One region of the Lentzea miocenica genome, then DNA from elsewhere that is predicted to be linked to it. Evidence: riboswitches for the same ligand, from Rfam matches in the RefSeq annotation. Region 1 holds a riboswitch; each other region holds the start of a gene.
What was found. A riboswitch is a leader RNA that binds a small molecule or an ion and turns the genes downstream of it on or off. The one in region 1 is predicted to bind cobalamin.

Region 1 (4,971 bases):
AGTTCCTCGCGGACGCCTCCGGTCGCGTGACCCTCACGCCGACCGTCGGTGCCACGGTGCCGCTGCGCCTGTCGGTCTACTCGGCGCCGAAGCCGGTGGCGGACATCAAGACCGCCTCCAGCCTGAAGTTCCGGGGCACCGACAAGCAGGCGATCCTGAACCTGACCGGCAAGGGCGTCGACCAGGGCACGGGCTCGCAGGCCTACCGCTCGCTGATCAGCGTCCTCGAGCTGCAGGCCCAGTCGCCGAAGCTGCGCGACTGCAAGCGCAACGTCACCGAGAACTGCGCGCTCAACGAGACCGCCAAGGGCGGCGACCTGCGCTACGTCGGCGCGGCCTCCACGGCCCCGCTCGCCAAGGCGCAGGGCAAGCCAGACGACTCGCTGCTCGCGTTCGGTGTCGCGACCTGGGGCAACTGGTACAACCTGGGCAAGAACACCATCCCGTTCGTCGACATCGACACCAACGGTGACGGCACCGCGGACTTCGAGACGTTCGCGACCCGCCTGACCGACACCGACCTGCTGGTCGCGTCCACGGTGAACCTGAAGACGGGCGAGACGGTCGACATCCAGGGTGTCAACGGCCTGTTCGGCGACGTCGACGCGAACGTCCAGGACACCAACGTCGTGGTCCTGCCGGTGCTGCTCACGGCACTGGGCATCGACCCGTCGAAGGACACGTCGCGCATCTCGTACGTCGTGGGCGTCGGTGGCTACTACGCCGCGCCGGGCAACGCGAACAAGCTGGTCGACGTCATCGACCGCAACCTGTCCTTCGACCCGCTCAAGCCGGGTCTGTGGGCGCAGGGTGGCGGCGACGCGGCGCTCTCGTACCTCGCCAAGCCGGGCACCGCGCTCGTGGTGAACAAGAACGAGGCCTCGCTGAAGGCCGACAAGTCCGACGGACTGCTGGTGCTCAACCACCACAACGCCAACGGCGACCGCGCGTCGGTCGTCCTGGTGAAGTCGGGCGGACGCGGCTCCGCCTACTAGCTCGCCAAGCCGCACGCGGGGGCCTTTCGTACTGCATGACGGTACGAAAGGTCCCCGCGTGCGTTTGGTGAACGCGGGCTGCGATGGGGGTGTCACCCCTTGACGCGACCCCGTTCCTGCGGTCGAGTGACACTCGAAAGTGGGGAATGGGCCGTGTGGGTGTCCCGCAGTACGGGAGAGAACACCCCGATGGGGTGTCCGGCATGCGGCGAGTGGCCGGGATGCCGGTAGCCTTTCGCGAAGGAAAGTAGTCCCACTAATTGGGGACTGACACCTGGGAGGTGTGTGGATGCGGCTCGCAGTGATCCCAGGAGACGGGATCGGGCCCGAGGTCATCGCTGAGGCCCTGAAGGTCCTCGGCGAGGTCGTTCCGGCGGCCGAGATCACTCGCTACGACCTCGGCGCGGCGCGCTGGCACGCCACGGGAGAGTTGTTGCCCGAGTCGGTGCTGGGAGAGCTTCGCCAGCACGACGCGATCCTGCTCGGCGCGGTGGGCGACCCGTCGGTGCCGAGCGGAATTCTGGAGCGCGGGCTGTTGCTGCGTCTCCGGTTCGAGCTCGACCACCACGTGAACCTCCGCCCCGCCCGTCTCTACCCCGGCGTCCGCAGCCCGCTCGCGGACCCGCCGGAGATCGACATGGTGGTGGTCCGCGAGGGCACCGAGGGCCCGTACGCGGGCAACGGCGGTTTGCTCCGCAAGGACACCCCGCACGAGATCGCGACCGAGGTCTCGATCAACACGTCGTTCGGCGTGGAGCGCGTTGTTCGTGACGCCTTCGCCCGCGCGGCGAACCGTCCGCGTCGCCACCTGACGCTGGTGCACAAGACGAACGTCCTCACGCACGCCGGCTCGTTGTGGTCGCGCGTGGTGGAGGAGGTCTCGTTGCAGCACCCGGACGTCACCGTGGCGTACCAGCACGTCGACGCGGCAACGATCCACCTGGTCACCGACCCTGGCCGTTACGACGTGATCGTGACGGACAACCTGTTCGGCGACATCCTGACCGACCTCGCCGCCGCCGTCACGGGTGGCATCGGCCTGGCCGCGTCGGGAAACATGGACGTGACGCGGCGCAACCCGTCGATGTTCGAGCCCGTGCACGGCTCGGCACCGGACATCGCGGGCCAGGGCATCGCGGACCCGACCGCCGCGGTGCTGTCGGTGGCGTTGCTGCTCGACCACCTGGGCGAGCACGAGTCGGCGCGCCGGATCGAGGCCTCCGTGGCCTTTGATCTCGCGACCAGGGACCACCAGTCGCCTGGGGCCACCTACGCCATCGGCGATCGTCTCGCGGCACTCGTGTCGTCGAACGTGCGCACTGGCTGACGTTCTCCGCAAGGCTTCTCCGGCCCCTGCACCCCTGTGGTGCCGGGGCCGGGTCGTCGGGCCGGGGAGTGGTGGATCGCCGCGAGGGACAGCAAGCGCCAGGACCTCAAGTTCCGCGTGCGGTTCACGCCGGTCTTTTGAAGCCCCGGCCGGTATCTCCCGGCCGGGGCTTCGGCGTCTCCCGCGCTGATCAGAGCTGGCCGTTGGCCTCACGCCACGCGCGCTCCTTCTGGATCCACTCGTTGTCCTGCGGGAACTCGTCGATCGTCGGCACCCTGCGGATCTCGGTCTTGAACCCGGCGCCGGTCATCGGCATGCGCTTGGCCCACTCGATCGCCTCTTCCTTCGAGGAGACGTTGAGCAGGTAGAAGCCGTTGAACAGCTCCTTGGTCTCGCCGTACGGGCCGTCCGTGACGACCGGGGGTTCGGCGGAGTAGTCGACGACGACGCCCTCGGACGCCTCGGAGAGACCTTCCGCGGCCAGCAGGACACCGGCGCGGATCAGCTCCTCGTTGTACGCGCCGACCGTCTCCAGCATCTTGTCGAAGTCGAACTCGCCCATGTTCGCGAAGGCCTCGTCGGTGGCGCGCATGATCAGCATGTACTTCACGGTGTCTCCCTGTGTCTCTGCGGGGCCGCTCAGCCCCTTGGCATCCACAGGTCGAACGGGCTCCGCGGCGGATCGACACCGCCCTCGGAAATTTTCGAAGATCTTTTTCGCGTGCGGTCTGGTCGAGCAGGTCAGGCCAGCCACAAGATCAGGCCGGCCAGCAGCAACCAGTGCGGGACGGCCACGGCCGCCACTCGCCGGGCCGGCCTGACCAACCACGCGATGCCGATGGTGAACGGCACGAACAGCATTCCCACCAGGAAGTAGGTCAGCGGCAGCGCCCAGAGGCCGGTGATCGGGTTGACGTCGACCGGGATGTCCTGGTTGGACGTGATGAACAGCGTGCCCATGAAGCCGCCCAGGAACACTCCCAGGTAAAGGGCCGCGGTGCGGTGCCAGAGGTACACCGGCAGCGGCGCCACCGCGATCGCCCAGCCGGTCAGCACCTGCGGCAGCGCCGTGCAGGACTCAGGCGTGCAGTAGAGGTCGTTCAGCGCGGTGCCGATCGGCATGTGGGCGAAACCACCGATCATGGAGCCCGCGATCACCAGGGTGACCACGAGCACGGCAACGCGGGGGTCGTCCCTGTGGATCACCTCGGTGGTGCCGTGCTCGGTCCGCAGCTGCTCGCGCCGCAGCCGTCTTCGCTCTCCCAGGTCCATGCCCACCAGACGCAACTCACCGTGGTTTTGTGCAGACGTTCGTGGGTTACAGTGCGGGAGTCGTGCACGGGGGAAGTCCGGTCTGAGTCCGGCGCTGACCCGCAACGGTAGGTCCCTGAGCCAGGGACGAGCCCGAATACCCGCACACGGCGTGCAGAGAACCTCCGACTCCTGCCGTGGACTGCGGGAAGGGACCCAGCGATCAACACCGTGCTCGGGAAGATCAGCGCGCTCGTCGGCGTGCTCGCCGTCAGCATCGTCGCCGGCGTGGCGCTCGGCCCCGTCTCCGTTCCGTTCGGTGCCACCCTCGACCTGCTGTGGGCGGCCCTGACCGGCGGCACCATCCCCGCCGACCTCGCCGGGCAGTACCACATCGTCTGGGACATCCGGCTTCCCCGCGTCCTGCTGGCCGCGGTGGTGGGCGCCGGCCTCAGCACGGTCGGTGTCGCCATCCAGGCGATGGTCCGCAACGCGCTGGCGGACCCTTATGTGCTCGGCATCTCATCGGGCGCGAGCGTCGGCGCGACCGCGGTGGCGACGCTCGGAGTGTTGTCCGGCCTCGGTGTCTACGCGCTGTCGACCGGCGCGTTCCTGACGGGTCTCGGCGCCACCGCGCTGGTCTACATCACCGCGCGCACCAGCCGGGGCCTCACCCCGTTGCGGCTCGTGCTGACCGGAACCGCGCTGGCGTACGGCTTCTCCGCCGTGGCGATGCTGCTGGTGTTCCAGGCGCCGCACGGTGAGGCGGCGCGGGCGGCCATGTTCTGGTTGCTCGGCAGCCTCGGCGGCGCGACCTGGCAGTCGCTGCCGATCGCCACCGCGGTGACCGTGCTCGGCATCGTCTACCTGCTGACCAAAGCGCGGCCGCTGAACGCCCTGGCGATGGGCGACGAGACCGCGACCACACTCGGCGTCGAGGTGAACCGGTTCCGCACGCACCTGTTCATCGTCACCGCGGCCATCACCGGCGTGCTGGTGGCGGTCAGCGGCGCGGTGGGCTTCGTGGGCCTGATGCTGCCGCACCTCACCCGCATGGTCGTGGGCGCCGACCACCGCAAGGTGCTGGCCCTGGCACCACTCGCCGGAGCCTCGTTCCTGGTCTGGGTCGACGTGGCCGCCCGGATGCTCGCGGCACCGGAAGAGCTGCCGCTCGGCGTCATCACGGCCGCGCTGGGCGTTCCGTGCTTCATCTTCCTGATGCGCCGCAAGTCGTACGTGTTCGGCGGCCGCTGATGCGCGTCGAGCTCACCGGCGTCACCGTCCGGAACATCATCGAGGACATCACGCTGCACGCCTCGAACGAGGTAGTCGGCATCGTCGGCCCGAACGGCAGCGGCAAGTCGACCACCCTGCGCTGCGTCTACCGCTCGCTGAAAC
Region 2 (4,971 bases), on a different contig from region 1:
CCCGGACGAGGTCGATTCCACCGAACGGGTGGCGTGGACCGAGTTCGCCGCATCAGTGCTGGACGGCACGCGCGAGATCTCACCGTGGTCGAAGCTGCAGGTCGCCGAACTGGTGAAGCTGGGGCCCGATCCGCTGGCATGGCCGGTCGCGGACCGGGCCGGGCTCCCCAAAGCCGTCAAGCTCGCTTAGCGGACGGCGGGGTTCACCACTCCAGTGAGCCACCGTTCTGGTACTCGATGACGCGGGTCTCGAAGAAGTTCTTCTCCTTCTTGAGATCCATCATCTCCGACATCCACGGGAACGGGTTCTCGGTCTTCTCCCACACGGGCTCGAGTCCGAGCTGCGCGCACCGGCGGTTCGTGATGAACCGCATGTACTGCTCGCACGACTCCGAGTTGAGGCCCAGGATCCCGCTCGGCATGGTGTCGCGGCCGTACGCGATCTCCAGCTCGCACCCCTCCGCGAGCATGGTCCGCACCTCCTTCTGGAACACGTCGTTCCACAGGTGCGGGTTCTCGATCTTGATCTGGTTGATCGCGTCGATGCCGAAGTTCAGGTGGATCGACTCGTCGCGCAGGATGTACTGGTACTGCTCGGCGATGCCGACCATCTTGTTGCGCCGGCCCATCGACAGGATCTGCGCGAACCCGGTGTAGAACCACATGCCCTCGAAGACCACGTAGAACGCGACCAGGTCCTTGAGGAACGCCTGGTCCGTCTCCGGCGTACCGGTCCTGAACTCCGGGTCCTCCAGGTGCTGCGTGAACTGCAGCGCCCACGCGGCCTTGTCCGTGATGGACGGGATCTCCCGGTACATGTTGAACAGCTCGCCCTCGTCCAGGCCGAGCGACTCGCAGATGTACTGGAACGTGTGGGTGTGCACGGCCTCCTCGAAGGCCTGGCGCAGCAGGTACTGGCGGCACTCGGGGTTGGTCAGGTGCCGGTACACCGCGAGCACGATGTTGTTGGCCACCAACGACTCGCTCGTGGCGAAGAAGCCGAGGTTCCGCTTGATCATGCGGCGCTCCTCGTCCGTCAGCCCGTCCTTCGACTTCCACAGGGAGATGTCGGCCTGCATGGACACCTCGGTGGGCATCCAGTGGTTGTTGCAGCCGGCCAGGTACTTGTCCCACGCCCAGTGGTACTTGAGCGGCAGCAGCTGGTTGACGTCGGCACGGCAGTTGATCATCGCCTTGTCGTCGACGCTCACCCGCGCCGCGCCGGCTTCGATGATGTTCTCGGTCACTGGCAGGCCTCGCACTCGGGATCGGTGATGGAGCAGTTCGGGTCGGTGACGGCGACGGGGGAGACGGCGTTGAGCTTGCCGTCGGTGCCCTGCAACGTGGACTTCTCCACGTGCGTCGCGCTCTGGGTGCGCAGGTAGTACGTGGTCTTCAGGCCGCGCACCCACGCCAGCTGGTACATCTCGTCGAGCTTGCGGCCACTGGGCGCGGCCAGGTACAGGTTCAGCGACTGCGCCTGGTCGATCCACTTCTGCCTCCTGCTGCCCGCCTCGATCAGCCAGGAGCTGTCGACCTCGAACGCCGTGGCGTACAACGCCTTCAGGTACGGCGGCACCCGGTCGATCGCGCCGAGACTGCCGTCGTGCAGCTTCAGATCCGAGATCATCTGCTCATCCCACAGCCTGCGCTGCTTGAGCGCCCGCACCAGGTCCGGGTTGATCACGGTGAAGTCGCCGGACATGTTCGACTTCACGTACAGGTTGCGGTACAGCGGCTCGATCGACTGGTTCACGCCGGTGATGTTCGCGATGGTCGCGGTCGGCGCGATGGCCATGACGTTCGAGTTCCGCATGCCGCGCTTGACCTTCTCGCGGACCACATCCCAGTCCAAGGTGGACTCTCGGTTCTGCTCCAGCTCGCCGGCGCCACGGTTCTGCGCCAGGATCTCGACCGAGTCGATCGGCAGGATCCCGCGGCTCCACAGCGATCCCTCGAACGACCGGTAGGCGCCGCGTTCCCGCGCCAGCTCGGCGGACGCGTCGATGGCGTAGTAGCTGATCTCCTCCATGCTGCGGTCCGCGAACTCGACGGCCTCCTTGCTGGCCATCGGCGTGCCGAGGGTGAACAGCGCGTCCTGGAAGCCCATCAGGCCCATGCCCACCGGGCGGTGCTTGAGGTTGGAGTTCCGCGCCTCGGGGATCGTGTAGTAGTTCACGTCGATCACGTTGTCGAGCATCCGCACGGCCGTGCGCACGGTCTTCTCCAGCCGCGCGTGGTCGATGCCCTCGGCCGTGACGTGCTGCGCGAGGTTGACACTGCCCAGGTTGCAGACCGCGACCTCGTCGATCGTGGTGTTCAACGTGATCTCGGTACACAGGTTCGACGAGTGCACGACACCGCTGTGCTGCTGCGGCGACCGCAGGTTGCACGGGTCCTTGAACGTGATCCACGGATGCCCGGTCTCGAACACCATGGTCAGCATCCGCCGCCACAGGTCGACGGCGGGCAGCCGGCGGAAGACCTTGATCTCGCCGTTGTCCGCCTTCTCCTCGTACGCGCGGTACTTCTCGGCGAACTCGTCGCCGAACGCGTCGTGCAGGTCCGGCACCTCGTCGGGCGAGAACAGCGTCCACTGGCCGTTCGCGCGCACCCGGCGCAGGAACTCGTCCGGCACCCAGTTCGCGGTGTTCATGTCGTGCGTGCGGCGGCGCTCGTCACCGGTGTTCTTGCGCAGGTCGAGGAACTCCTCGACGTCGATGTGCCACGTCTCCAGGTACGCGCAGACCGCGCCCTTGCGACGGCCGCCCTGGTTGACGGCCACTGCGGTGTCGTTGGCAACCTTGAGGAACGGCACAACACCCTGTGACTTGCCGTTGGTGCCCTTGATGTGCGCGCCGATGCCGCGGACCGGGGTCCAGTCGTTGCCCAGGCCCCCGGCGAACTTGCTGAGCAGCGCGTTGTTGCTGATGCCGTGGAAGATCGCGGCGAGATCATCGTCCACGGTGGTCAGGAAGCACGACGACAGCTGCGGGCGTGTGGTGCCCGAGTTGAACAGGGTCGGCGTCGAACACATGAAGTCGAACGACGAGAGCAGCTCGTAGAACTCGATCGCGCGGGCGTTCTTGTCGTCCTCTTCGAGGGCGAGACCCATGGCGACGCGCATGAAGAACGCCTGCGGCAGCTCGTAGCGGCGGTCGTCGTGGTGCAGGAAGTAGCGGTCGTACAGCGTCTGCATGCCCAGGAACTGGAAGTTCAGGTCGCGTGACGCGTCGAGCGCCGCACCCAGGCGGGCGAGGTCGTAGCCGGCGAGGCGCGGGTCGAGCTGGCCGAACTCGATGCCGTAGCGGACGAACTCGGCGAAGTACGCCGGGTAGCGCTCGGTCATCTCGGCGTGGGACAGCGGGATGCCGCAGGCCTCGGCACGCAGCTTGTCCAGCAACAACCGGGCGCTGACGTAGGAGTAGTCCGGGTCGTGCTCGACCATCGTGCGGGCGGCCATGATCGGCGCCAGCGCCAGCTCGGCGTCGGTGATGCCGTTGTAGAGGTTCCGCTTGGTCTCGGCCAGAACCGCCTCGGCGGATGCGTTCGGCAGGTCAGCACACGCTTCGTTGATGACCACTGAAAGGCGGTCGGGCACGCTCTCTCCTCGCGAGATCAGCCCGAGGAAACGCATGCGCACGCCAGTGGGCACACCACTGGTGCACACAGCAGCCCTCCCTCGGGGCACCGTGTCGTGCGCGCAGGCTTGCGCGCACACCAATGGCAGGTCTTCGGACTCGTGGGCGTACCTCTGGCGCCTACCGGCCGTCGCTTCCCAGGTCCGGAGACCCAGTGCTTGGTTGACGGCTTTCGTTCCCACTCACCGCTGCGGGGCAGTCCTGGATTCGCACCAGGTTCCCTGTTGCCTCACCGACCCCGTTGCGCCAAGTCGGTGAACCACCAGCGCGGCAGATACTACATGTAGGGGTGGGGTCTGGATCACCACCCAACATGCGCGTGTCGTGGGTTATGGTCATCAACGTGGGTGATCTTCGGCCTCGGGTCGTCTTCGGTGCACTGGTCTGTGCGGGGCTCGCTTCGACGTCCCTTTTCGTCGGTGCCGCGGCGCCGGTGACGAGTGGTGTGCTGGCCGTGTCGGCGGTGCTCGTGATGATCACCACCCGGCGATCAGGACGACCCCGAGACTGATCATCACGGCGGCGATCAGGCCGTCCAGGACCCGCCACGCGCGGGGCTTCGCGAACAGCGGGCTGAGCAGCCGGGCGCCGAACCCGAGTGCGACGAACCAGGCGATGCTCGCGGTGACCGCGCCGACCCCGAACAGCCACCGGCCGGCCGCGATCGAGCCGAGCAGCAGCAGCGTGTCCAGGTAGACGTGCGGGTTGAGCCACGTGAGCGCGAGCGCGGTGAGCACAGGGCGGTTCGAACCGCTTTCGGCGACGCTCATGGAGCCCGGTTTGAACGCCCGGCGCGCCGCCAGGAACCCGTACGCCAGCAGGAAAAGACCGCCGACGATCGCGGCGACGGTGATCGCCTGCGGCCACCTGCGGACGATCGCGCCGAACCCCGCGACGCCCACCGCCACGAGGATCGCGTCCGAGATCGCGCACACGGCGACGACCTTGGCCACGGCCTGGCGTCGAAGTCCTTGGCGCAGCACGAAAGCGTTCTGCGCGCCGATCGCGACGATCAGGGTCATCATGGTGCCGAAGCCGAGCAGCAGGTCAGTCACACGTTCGACGGTATTGACGCGGTCTTGATGAGACCAGCTAAAGATTCTTACGTAGCATTAGCGGCCGTGATGGATCTCGACCTGGTGCGCACCCTGCTCGCGGTCGTCGACGCGGGCACGTTCGACGCCGCCGCGGACGCGTTGCACGTCACGCCATCCGCTGTGTCCCAACGGATCAAGGCGCTGGAACAGCGGACGGGCCGGGTGCTGCTGGTGCGGGCCCGGCCGGTGCGGCTGACGCCGTCGGGGGAGGTGCTGGTCCGTTACGGTCGGCA
Region 3 (4,971 bases), on a different contig from region 1:
TCTGCGCCGCTTCCTGGTCCGCGCCGCGCTGGTCGTACGAGATGGTCTTGTAGACGCCGTCGGCGTACCCGGCGACCTTGTTCGCGATCTTGACCGGGTCGGTGTACTTCATGCCGTCCGGGCCGCTCTTGTCCAGGCCGAGCACCTTGTCCGCGTTCTTCCCGACGGCTTCGGAGAACGCCTCGCCGAGCGTGCCGGGCTTCTTCGACGCGCCCTCGACGAACGCCTTGCCGATCTTCGACCGCCCGATCACCTCGCGGATCCGCTTCAGCACGTTCAGGATCTTCTGGATGATCGAGCGGACCTTGTTCACCTCGCCGCCGGCCTTGGCGGTCGCGATGCCCGACTCGACACCCGTTGCCCCGGCGGCCGCGACCTCGGAGGCGCCGCACGTCGGGATGGCCGCGAGCTGCGCGGCGATCCACGTGACGACCAGCCACTCGATCAGGTCGCTCAAGATCCCTTTCAGGATGTCCTCGGCCACCTGCATGAACATGGAGCTGGCCTGCAGCACGGACGCGACGTGGCCCGCGGTGGAGGCGGTGCCCTCGATGCCGTGGTGGAAGCCGCCGAGCTTGGCCGCGGCCTTGTCGCCGGCCTCGGACTTCCAGCTCCGCAGGCCTTCCTTCAGCTGCTCGTCGAACGTGCGGGCCAGTTCCTCGGTCTGCTTGGCGATGTCGTTGAACGCGCCCGCGGCCTTGCCGGTGGCCGCGGGGTCGCCGCTGACCAGGTCGACGGCCTGCTTCAACGGTGCCACGACGTCCAGCAGCCAGCCGAGTCCCTTGCTGATCAGGAAGTTCAGCGGGTCGGCGATGGCGCCCGCGAGTTTCATGCCCTCCTGCATGAAGTTGTTCATGTCGGAGATGACGCTGATGGTGTCCTTCGCGATCGCGGCGCCGTCGCCGGAGGAGATGGAGTCGCCGAGCTTCGTGGCGTCCTTCATGAGCGCGTAGCTGCTGCCACCGAACGGAACGGACTTCGCGGCCTGCTTGCCCACGTTGCCGCCGGAGAACTGGTCGCCGTAGCTGCTCCCCACCGCGCCCGCGTTGGACGTCGCCGTGCCGCCGGAGACCATCGGCGCCGCGGACGCGTTGTCGAGTCCTGCCTGGAGCGTCTTGCCGAACGCGTCGGTGGTGGTCTTCTCCTGGTCGGCGTAGGTCCGCGCGGTGGCGGTGAGGGCGGCGTCGATCTTGCCGAAGCCCTCGGTCATCTTGCCGAAGTGGCCGTGCAGGTCGCCGAGCAGCGCGTCGTACTGCTCGTACATGCCGAGCAGGTGCCCGAGGGCGCCCCAGCTGATCGCGGGCACGGACGCGGTGGTGGCCGTGTCGTTGAGCTTCGTCGAGGTGCCGGAGAGTCCGCCGACGGACTTGGCGCACCGGGCCAGTTCGTCCGGGTGCACGACGTAGCCGGTCACCAGCGGTCGTCCTGGCGGAAGATGCTGCCGGTGTCGCCGTCGTCGTCCACTGGCGGGCGCGGGCGGGCGGGAGGCTCGCCGGGCTGCCCGAAGATCTCCTGCTGGGTCTTCGCGACGCGCTCGGCGATCGGGATGTCCGTGCCGACGTGGCCCTGCACGATCTCGGCCTGCTGGCGCGCGGCGGCGGCGACGGCCTGTTGCAACGTCGACATCACGGCCTGGGAGAGCTGCGTGGCGCTGAGCCGCTTCGCGTCCTCGGTGAACCGGATTTCCTTGATGGAACCGGACAAACCCGCTACGACCGTGACGGAACGGTCGGGGGACTGGACGCTGGCTTCCACTGTTCTGAGTTCGGTGCCCATCGCGTCGTACCCGGCGGCACGGGCCTCGGCCGCACGGTTGGCCCGCTCGAAGAACTCGAGCTTCTGACGCATCTCTTCCAGCAACTCGGCGCTGTCAGGCATGCGCCGAACGTACCAATGCCGCCTGGGCGGGGTGGCCGTACTCCCGGCCACCCCACACCATCAGGCGACAGCAGTCTTTTCGACGGCCTTGGTCCTGCGCGTGGCCGGGTCGATCAGCAGACCGAACACCACGCCGAGACCGACGTAGAGCGTGGCGAGCTGGGCGAGCGAGCTGAGGCGGAACTGCCACAGCACGTTCACCGGCATGTCCGCGGGGATCGTGTCCGGCGGCGCGGGGAACGCCACCAGCACCACGGCGACGGCCGCGGCGACCGCGAGCAGCACCGCGGTGACCCGCACCGGCTGGGTCTGGGCGCGCAGCTGCTCGGCGAGCCAGCTGGCACCCCACACGATCACCAGACCGGCCACCACCACACCGAGGTAGAGCGCGGTCCGGTAGTTCACCGTCTCCGGGTCGCCCACGGCGGGCGGGTTGGCCGGATACTTCAGCCACGGCAGCAAAGCCACGGCACCGAACACCGCGGCACCGAACGCGAAGCTGCGGCTGAACGGCGTGCGGTCGGCGAACCACCGCTTCGACAGCCCGTAGGCCGTGGCGAACACGAGCCCGACCGCGATGCCGACGATGACCACGCCGAGCATGCCGCCGACGATCTGGGCACCCCGGCTGACCAGCTCTTCCTCGCCACCGTGCGAATGGCCGGCCTCACCGGCGGGTGCCCTGGCCTCCTCGACCGCGAGCGCGGCGCGAATCGGGATCTCGGTCACCAGCAGCTGCACCAGCGCGGAGGCGACACCGGCGATGCCGCCGGCCGCGATTCCGCGCAGCGCAAGGGACTTGTACGTCGTAGTCATGAACTTCCCTGCCCGGGATCGGAGATCGGGATCAGTGGCAGGGGACGCCGAGCGCGTGCCGGCCGTCGTGGAAGAACTCGTGCAGCATCTCGGAACCCGCGCCGAGCGCGAGACCGTTCTCCTGCAAAACCAGGTAGGTGACGATGAGGCCGAGCAGTGCTACTGCGAAGGCCCACTTGGGCACCTGGACGGCGGACAGATTTGCTGCGGGGCTCGTCATGACGGGCTCCTCCATACCTCGTGGAAGTCAACTCTCCTAGCGGCGCCGCAGCCGGTCTCCTGACTCCCGGATCAACGCTGCCCCCGCGTCTTCCCAGTCCCCTCGCGGGGACCAGTGACGTGCTCGGCGGGGATCGCTTCCCGGTCACAGTGGCGAGGACCGCGCCGGATTTTCACCGGCTTCCCGTCACTGCGGCGCGTGCACCGTAAGTTGATCGGTGGCTTAAACACAACCGGCCATAAGAGTTGTCGTGTTCATCACTTCACGAGTGGACAGTCACCGCACTTCCCACCTGCGGCAACGCGGTAGTAGAGACAGCACGACCGACGCCGGAACGTGACTTCGCCCGGGAAACTGATGAATTCTCCCGCCTGTTCGAACGGCGGTGCGCTCATCAGCCGCTCGCCGCGTTCTTCTGCTTCCTCTGCCGTGAGCATGCGTGCGCGGACAACCATTTTGAGCGCGCCCGCGATGTTCGACATCGCGTTGCCCCACAACAATCCGCGCGCCACCGGAGTGACCGCCTGGATCGCTTCCACCACGGGTTCGAGCGCCTCCGCGGCCGGCGGGCCCAGCCGCGGCTGGTCGATGCGGACGCTCAGGCCGTTGACCGGGTGGTGGTGCCACCACAGGTTCTCCGGCCGGACGTCGATCGGGATGTTCGCGGCGGTGAGCGGGCTGAGCAGCCGCGCGGTGTAGCTGAGGAAGAACAGGCTGGCCGCTACGCGTGGTTCCTCCGCTTCGTACCGGATCGCGATGGCGTCGATCGTGGTTTTGAGCGCCGGGCCTTCGAGCAGCGCCGTCCCCGGCAGCCACGTGTCGTCCGGGCGGCCCACGTCGAGCGCGAAGAACGGGTTGATGCCGCGCACCCGGCGCAACGCTTCGAGCACTTCGGCGAACTCGGACACGGAAGTTCACGCTACCGGGTGGAATCTCATCGTCGCTCCCCGTCGGGTGCGATCAGAACAGGGAACACCTGGGTAACTTGATGTTGTGAGGACGGCGTACCGATGCCGGGCCTACCCGGACCCCGAACAGATGGCGGTGCTGAACCGCACGTTCGGGTGCGTGCGTTTGGTGTGGAACAAGACCCTTGCCGAGCGGTCTCACCGCTACCGCACCGAGGGCAAGTCAACTTCATACCGGGAGACCGACGCCGCGCTGACCTACCGGAACTTTTTCGCGGGACACCCGCTCGGCGTACCGCATGCGCGAGGGCCGGCTTCACCTGGCCAAGACCGCAGGGCCGATCCGCTTCGCCTGGTCGTTCGGTCAGGCGAATCTGTCCACGCTCGATCCCAGCATGGTCGTTGTCGCACGAGAGTCCGACCACCGCTGGTACGTCACGTTCACAGTGGACACCAGTGATCCTGCGCCACTTCCTGCTACCGGTCGCGCTGTGGGCTTGGATCTCGGTGTGTAAGGACTTCATCGTCACGAGTGATGGTCAGCGGATCGCCAACCCCCGGCATCTGCAACGCAAAGCGCGAAACCTGGCCCGCTACCAGCGGCGTCTGGCTCGCACCCAGCGCGGTTCCCGCAACCGCGCCAAAGCCAGGCGAAGGATTGCCGCCGCGCACCGCAAGGTCCGAAACCGGCGGATGGCCCGCGCGATCAGCGACGTGGCGTGGGGTGAGTTCCGGACGATGCTGGAGTACAAGGCGCATCGCGCCGGACGGACGCTTCTGGTCGTCGATCGCTGGTATCCCAGCACCAAGACCTGTTCGTCTTGCGGACACCTGCTGGCCGAGCTGGGTTTGTCCATTCGGCACTGGACGTGTCCGAACTGTCGCATCCGGCACGACCGGGACCTCAACGCGGCGAAGTACATCCTTGCGGCTGGTCGAGCCGTAGCCCGAGGAGACTTGGGCGATGCCTGTGGAGCTGACGTGAGACGGCAAGGGTTCGCCCTTCCGCAGTCAGCGGCGAAGCAGGAACCCTGTGTCGTGAGGCACACCGTGCGGTGTCCGACGTGAGTCGGACGGGGCTCTTCACCCGCAGGTGGGGAGAAAGTCAAGTCCAGGGCATGGGACAGATGTGACCGCGGTGTGGACGGC
Region 4 (4,971 bases), on a different contig from region 1:
TGCTGGCGAGGTCGAGGTCCGTCGAGTCCGCCGTGCGCGGCCGCAGCCGCCTGGTCAGACCCGCCTTGGCGCGCGCTTCAGAGCGGACGTCGATCCAGTCGAACGTCGACTCACCACCACTGGAAATCGCCTCAGTTGTGCTCACGGTCACCGACTGAGTCTCCCATCCGCCGACTAGCGTGCCGCTTGTGGACCTGTTCACCTTCACGCGTGCCGAACTCACCTCGCCGGTGCAGTTCTGCGACGGCCGCTGGGTGGTGTCGGACTACGACGACGTGCGCGCCGTCCTGGCCGATCCGGTCACTTTCCTGCCCGACAACGCCCTGACCGCCGTCACTCCGGTCGTACCCGCCGCGCTGCGCACCCTGGTGAGGGCCCGCTTCTCGTTGCCGCCGACGCTCGCGAACAACGGGTCCTCGTCGCACGCCGGCCTGCGGAAACTCGTCGCGTCGTTCTTCACGCCGGTTCGTGTCGCCGCCGCGGAGCCTCGCATCCGGGAGCTCGTTTTGGAACGGCTGGGTGGCACGGATCTCGTGCACTCACTCGCGTGGGACCTGCCGGCGATCGTGCTGATGGACCTGCTCGGCCTGGAGAACGTCGACATCCCGACGCTCAAACGGTGGAGCTCCGGATCGCTGGAGTTCTTCTGGGGCAACATCTCCCGCGAACGTCAGCTGGAACTGGTCGACGACGTCGGCGACTTCCACCAGTGGCTGATCAAGCGCTACCACGCCGGGGACGGCGAGCTGTTCTGCGCGCTGGCCGACGCCGGCGTGTCCGCCGAGGACTCCGCCGGGCTCTGCTACTTCCTGCTGATCGCGGGCCAGGAGACGACGACTCAGTTGTTGTCCACGGCGTTGCGTCGCGCGTTGCAAGACCGCGCGTTGTGGGCTCGCTTGCCGTTGCCCGGTGTCGCTGAGTCGTTCGTGGAGGACGTGCTGCGGACCGACACGCCCGTGGTGACCTGGCGGCGGCTGACTGCCCGTGAGGTCGTGCTGTCCGGTGTGCGCGTCCCTGCCGGTGCCGAGCTCGTGTTGTTGTTGAGCGGCAAGGAGAGCGACCCTCGCCACCTCGCGTTCGGCTATGGCCGCCACTTCTGCCTCGGCGCCGGGCTGGCGCGGTTGGAGGCCGCGGTGACCCTGCGGACCGTGGCGGAGCACGAGCCGTCGTTGCGCCTGGCCGGTGACGATCCGGAGTGGCTCAACCTGCTGTCGTTCCGCGCGCCCAGGTCGGTCACGGTCGCGCGATGAGCTTGCCCTGCGTGGTCCGAGCTTCGAGTGCTCGGTGCGCTTCGGCGATCTCTTCGAGCTGGTAGACCTCGCCGAGCACCGGCTTGAGGTGGTGGCTGAACACCTCTTCCGGCGTCACGTCGCGAGGGAGCCCCATGACCGCGACACCCTTGCGGAAGACGTCGCTCGCCGACACGTCCAACGGCTCACCGCTCGCGAACCCGAACACGACCATGCGCCCCACACCGTCCTTGAGCAGTTCGAACGCCCGCTTCCCGACGGCGCCGCCGATGGACTCGAACGCGGTGGTGCCCTGCAGCGCCAGCGCTTCGCGACCGCCGGTCCGGATCTCGATGCCGTGAATCGGACTACCGGTCCATATCGCCGGCACGGTCGAACGGACCGCCAGTCCCTCAGCGTCCGCGGTGTCCAACCGGACTGCCGGTCCGGATCGTCCTCCACCAAGCACACGCCCTGCTCGCCGTGTTGAGGGGAGAACACATCGCATTCCTGCTCGAGCGGCGCATGACCGCCTATGACGTCCGGGCGGGCGTTATCTCGCTCGCCGACACGCTCGCGGCTGAGGTTTGATGCTGGGGTGTTGAACCGCCAGCTCTCCGGAGTCACGAAGCGCACCCTGCTCGAAGAGCTCGGCCCGGTGCCGGACGTCGAGCCCGACCGCTACGGCGACGGCGGCCCGGTGGGCGCGCTGGAGGAGCGGGTCGCGCAACTGCTGGGCACCGAGGCCGCGTTGTTCGTGCCGACCGGGACGATGGCGCAGCAGATCGCGCTGAAGTGCTGGGCCGACCGCACGCACAACCCGATCGTCGCGATGCACCCGCAGGCGCACCCGCTCAACCACGAGGACGACGCGCTGACCGTGCTGTCCGGCCTGCGTCCGATCAAGGTGCCGAACTCCGAGGTGGCCACCTGTCCTGAGCCGTACGGGACGCTGCTGCTCGAGGTGCCGGACCGCGAGGCCGGGTTCGTCCTGCCGACCTGGGACGAGCTGACCACGCTGGTGGACCAGGCCCGCGAACGGGACGCGGTCGTGCACCTCGACGGCGCGCGGCTGTGGGAGAGCACGTACGGCCTGGGCAAGCCTCTGACCGAGATCGCGGGCCTGTTCGACTCGGTGTACGTCTCGTTCTACAAGTCGCTGGAGGGCATGTCGGGCGCGGCGCTCGCGGGCAGCCAGGACTTCATCGACCAGGCACGGGTCTGGCGGCACCGGTACGGCGGCATGCTGTTCCAGCAGTGGCCGGCGGCGCTGTCCGCGATGCACGGGCTGGACACGGTGCTCCCGAAGCTCGGCGGCTACGTCGAGCACGCCAAGGTCGTGGCCGCGGCGATGGGCCTGCCGGAGCCGCACACCCACCAGTTCGCGCTGCACCTGCCGGGTGACCCGAAGAAGCTGACCGAGGCGAGTGGCGAGTTCCTCGGCTCGTTCTGGCGGGACGGCACGCTCGCGAAGACCGAGATCACCGTGGCCGCGCCCGCGCTGGAGTGGACCGCCGACGAGGTCCGGGAGGCCTGGGCGGAGTTCCAGAGCCTGATCTAGGGCGACATCGCTCACCTGGCTGTTGGTCGCGCGGGTGCGAAATGCGACGATGCCGGGGCTGTGAGGGGAGTGCGAGGAAGCCGGTGCGAATCCGGCGCCGTCCCGCGACTGTGACCGGTCTCAAGGAGAAGCCGGGAGTCAGGAACTCGTCCCCCTCTTGATCACCGACCGCGGGCGTGGACACCCGAGGAAGGACTTCGCCGAGCATGTTCCCCTTTTCGGCTGTCGTCGGACATGACGACCTCCGGCTGGCCCTCCTGTTGAACGCCGTGCACCCCGGCATCGGTGGTGTTCTCGTGCGTGGCGAGAAGGGCACCGCGAAGTCGACGATCGTGCGTGCCCTGGCCGCGCTGCTGCCGGAACTCGACGTCTCGCAGGGCTGCCGTTTCGGCTGTGTGCCCGGCAGCACCGACTGCCCCGACGCGCCGCACGAGAGTGTTGAACGCCGTCCGGCCAAGCTGGTCGAACTGCCTGTGGGCGCCACTGAGGACCGGCTGGTGGGCTCGCTCGACCTGGAGAAGGCGCTGACCGAGGGCGTGCGGGCGTTCCAGCCCGGTCTGCTCGCCGCGGCGCACCGGGGCGTGCTCTACGTCGACGAGGTCAACCTGCTGCACGACCACCTGGTCGACCTGCTGCTGGACGCCGCCGCGATGGGGCGCGCGCACGTCGAACGCGAAGGCGTGTCGATCTCGCACCCGTCCCAGTTCCTGCTGGTCGGCACCATGAACCCGGAGGAGGGCGAGCTGCGGCCGCAGCTGCTCGACCGGTTCGGGCTGACCGTGGCGGTGAAGGCGGCCCGCGACGTCGGCGTCCGCACCGAGGTGATCCGGCGCCGGCTCGCCTACGAGGCCGACCCCGTGCCGTTCGCGGCGAAGTGGGCGGAAGAGGACGCCGCGCTGAAGCGGCAGATCGAGCACGCCCGCGAGAACCTCAAGGCCGTGTCCCTTCCGGACGGTGAACTGCGCCGGATCGCCGCTGTCTGCGCGGCGTTCGAGGTCGACGGCATGCGCGCGGACCTCGTCGTCGCCCGTGCCGCCACCGCGCACGCCGCCTGGCGAGGTGCCCGGCAGGTCGAGGAGACCGACGTCGAGGTCGCGGTCAGGCTCGCCCTGCCGCACCGGCGCCGCCGCGACCCGTTCGACGAGCCCGGCATCGAGGAACAGCAGCTCGAGGACGCCATGCGCCAGGCCGCCGAGCACGCGGAAGAACCGGAAGAGGGCCCGGACGACGACGGCCCCGGCGGTGGTGAACTGCCCGAACCGCAGGAAGGCCCGGCGGGCAACGGAAACGCGCCGCGGGACCGTCCCGCACCGGAACCCGCACCCGCGTTCAAGGCGCGGCTGCTGGAGGTGCCAGGAGTCGGCGAAGGCGCACCGGGCAAGCGTTCCAGGGCCCGTGCCCGGACCGGCCGGATCGTGCGTTCGTCCAAAGTGGACGGCAACGGCCTGCATCTCGTCGACACGCTCACCAACGCGGCACCGCACCAGCAGGCGCGCGGCCGCAGCGGCCCCGGACTCCTGCTCACCGCGGGAGATCTCCGCAAGGCGGTCAGGGAGGGCAAGGAGTCGAACCTCGTCCTGTTCGTCGTCGACGCCTCTGGCTCGATGGCGGCACGGCAGCGGATGTCGGCCGTCAGCGGCGCGGTCGTCTCGCTGCTGCGCGACGCCTACCAGCGCCGGGACAAGGTCGGCGTGGTGACGTTCCGCGGCAACCAGGCCGAAGTCGCTTTGCCCCCGACGACTTCCGTCGACGCGGCGGCCACCCGCCTGAAGAAGATGCGCACCGGCGGCAGGACCCCGCTCGCGGACGGACTGCTGAAGGCCCACCGCGTCCTGGAGATCGAACGGCTGCGCGACCCGCGGAAGCGCCCGCTCGTGGTGTTGCTGACCGACGGCCGCGCGACCTCGTCCGGCCTCGGCGGCGACCCGATGAAGGACGCCCTGAAGGCCGCCGGCCTGCTCGAACAGACCGCCGTCGTGGTCGTGGACTGCGAACAGGGCCACATCAGGCTCGGCCTCGCGCAGAAGATCGCCGAAGCCCTGCAGGGCACCTGCGTCCGTCTCGACCAGCTCAGCGCCGACCACCTCGCCGGCGTCGTCCGGGCCGCATAAGGAGAATCCAGTGCCTCAAGGACAACCAACCGAGGTGCCGAAGGACGGCCTGACCACCCGCCAGCGCCGC

Region 2: another riboswitch for cobalamin. It lies ahead of SK803_RS15585 (ribonucleoside-diphosphate reductase subunit alpha); the one in region 1 lies ahead of SK803_RS45810 (FecCD family ABC transporter permease).
Region 3: another riboswitch for cobalamin. It lies ahead of SK803_RS14570 (CbtB domain-containing protein); the one in region 1 lies ahead of SK803_RS45810 (FecCD family ABC transporter permease).
Region 4: another riboswitch for cobalamin. It lies ahead of SK803_RS26505 (putative cobaltochelatase); the one in region 1 lies ahead of SK803_RS45810 (FecCD family ABC transporter permease).

Annotation. Positions count from the first base shown of each region.
Region 1 is NZ_JAXAVW010000073.1:7,875-12,845, reverse strand. Features, by position in the region: gene SK803_RS45830 (S8 family serine peptidase) at 1-995, shown strand, start outside; gene SK803_RS45825 (3-isopropylmalate dehydrogenase) at 1,285-2,322, shown strand; gene SK803_RS45820 (YciI family protein) at 2,513-2,932, opposite strand; gene SK803_RS45815 (hypothetical protein) at 3,064-3,594, opposite strand; cobalamin riboswitch at 3,621-3,756, shown strand; gene SK803_RS45810 (FecCD family ABC transporter permease) at 3,805-4,827, shown strand; gene SK803_RS45805 (ABC transporter ATP-binding protein) at 4,827-4,971, shown strand, end outside.
Region 2 is NZ_JAXAVW010000011.1:216,658-221,628, reverse strand. Features, by position in the region: gene idi (isopentenyl-diphosphate Delta-isomerase) at 1-190, shown strand, start outside; gene SK803_RS15590 (ribonucleotide-diphosphate reductase subunit beta) at 204-1,247, opposite strand; gene SK803_RS15585 (ribonucleoside-diphosphate reductase subunit alpha) at 1,244-3,601, opposite strand; cobalamin riboswitch at 3,709-3,920, opposite strand; gene SK803_RS15580 (LysE/ArgO family amino acid transporter) at 4,118-4,666, opposite strand; gene SK803_RS15575 (LysR family transcriptional regulator ArgP) at 4,766-4,971, shown strand, end outside.
Region 3 is NZ_JAXAVW010000011.1:5,848-10,818, reverse strand. Features, by position in the region: gene SK803_RS14585 (hypothetical protein) at 1-1,414, opposite strand, end outside; gene SK803_RS14580 (YbaB/EbfC family nucleoid-associated protein) at 1,411-1,878, opposite strand; gene SK803_RS14575 (CbtA family protein) at 1,939-2,694, opposite strand; gene SK803_RS14570 (CbtB domain-containing protein) at 2,726-2,914, opposite strand; cobalamin riboswitch at 2,947-3,123, opposite strand; gene SK803_RS14565 ((2Fe-2S)-binding protein) at 3,172-3,822, opposite strand; gene SK803_RS14560 (helix-turn-helix domain-containing protein) at 3,953-4,282, shown strand; gene SK803_RS14555 (RNA-guided endonuclease TnpB family protein) at 4,279-4,890, shown strand.
Region 4 is NZ_JAXAVW010000022.1:155,942-160,912, reverse strand. Features, by position in the region: gene SK803_RS26525 (8-amino-7-oxononanoate synthase) at 1-145, opposite strand, end outside; gene SK803_RS26520 (cytochrome P450 family protein) at 189-1,250, shown strand; gene SK803_RS26515 (zinc-binding dehydrogenase) at 1,234-1,662, opposite strand; gene SK803_RS26510 (threonine aldolase family protein) at 1,831-2,790, shown strand; cobalamin riboswitch at 2,829-2,958, shown strand; gene SK803_RS26505 (putative cobaltochelatase) at 2,997-4,901, shown strand; gene cobO (cob(I)yrinic acid a,c-diamide adenosyltransferase) at 4,912-4,971, shown strand, end outside.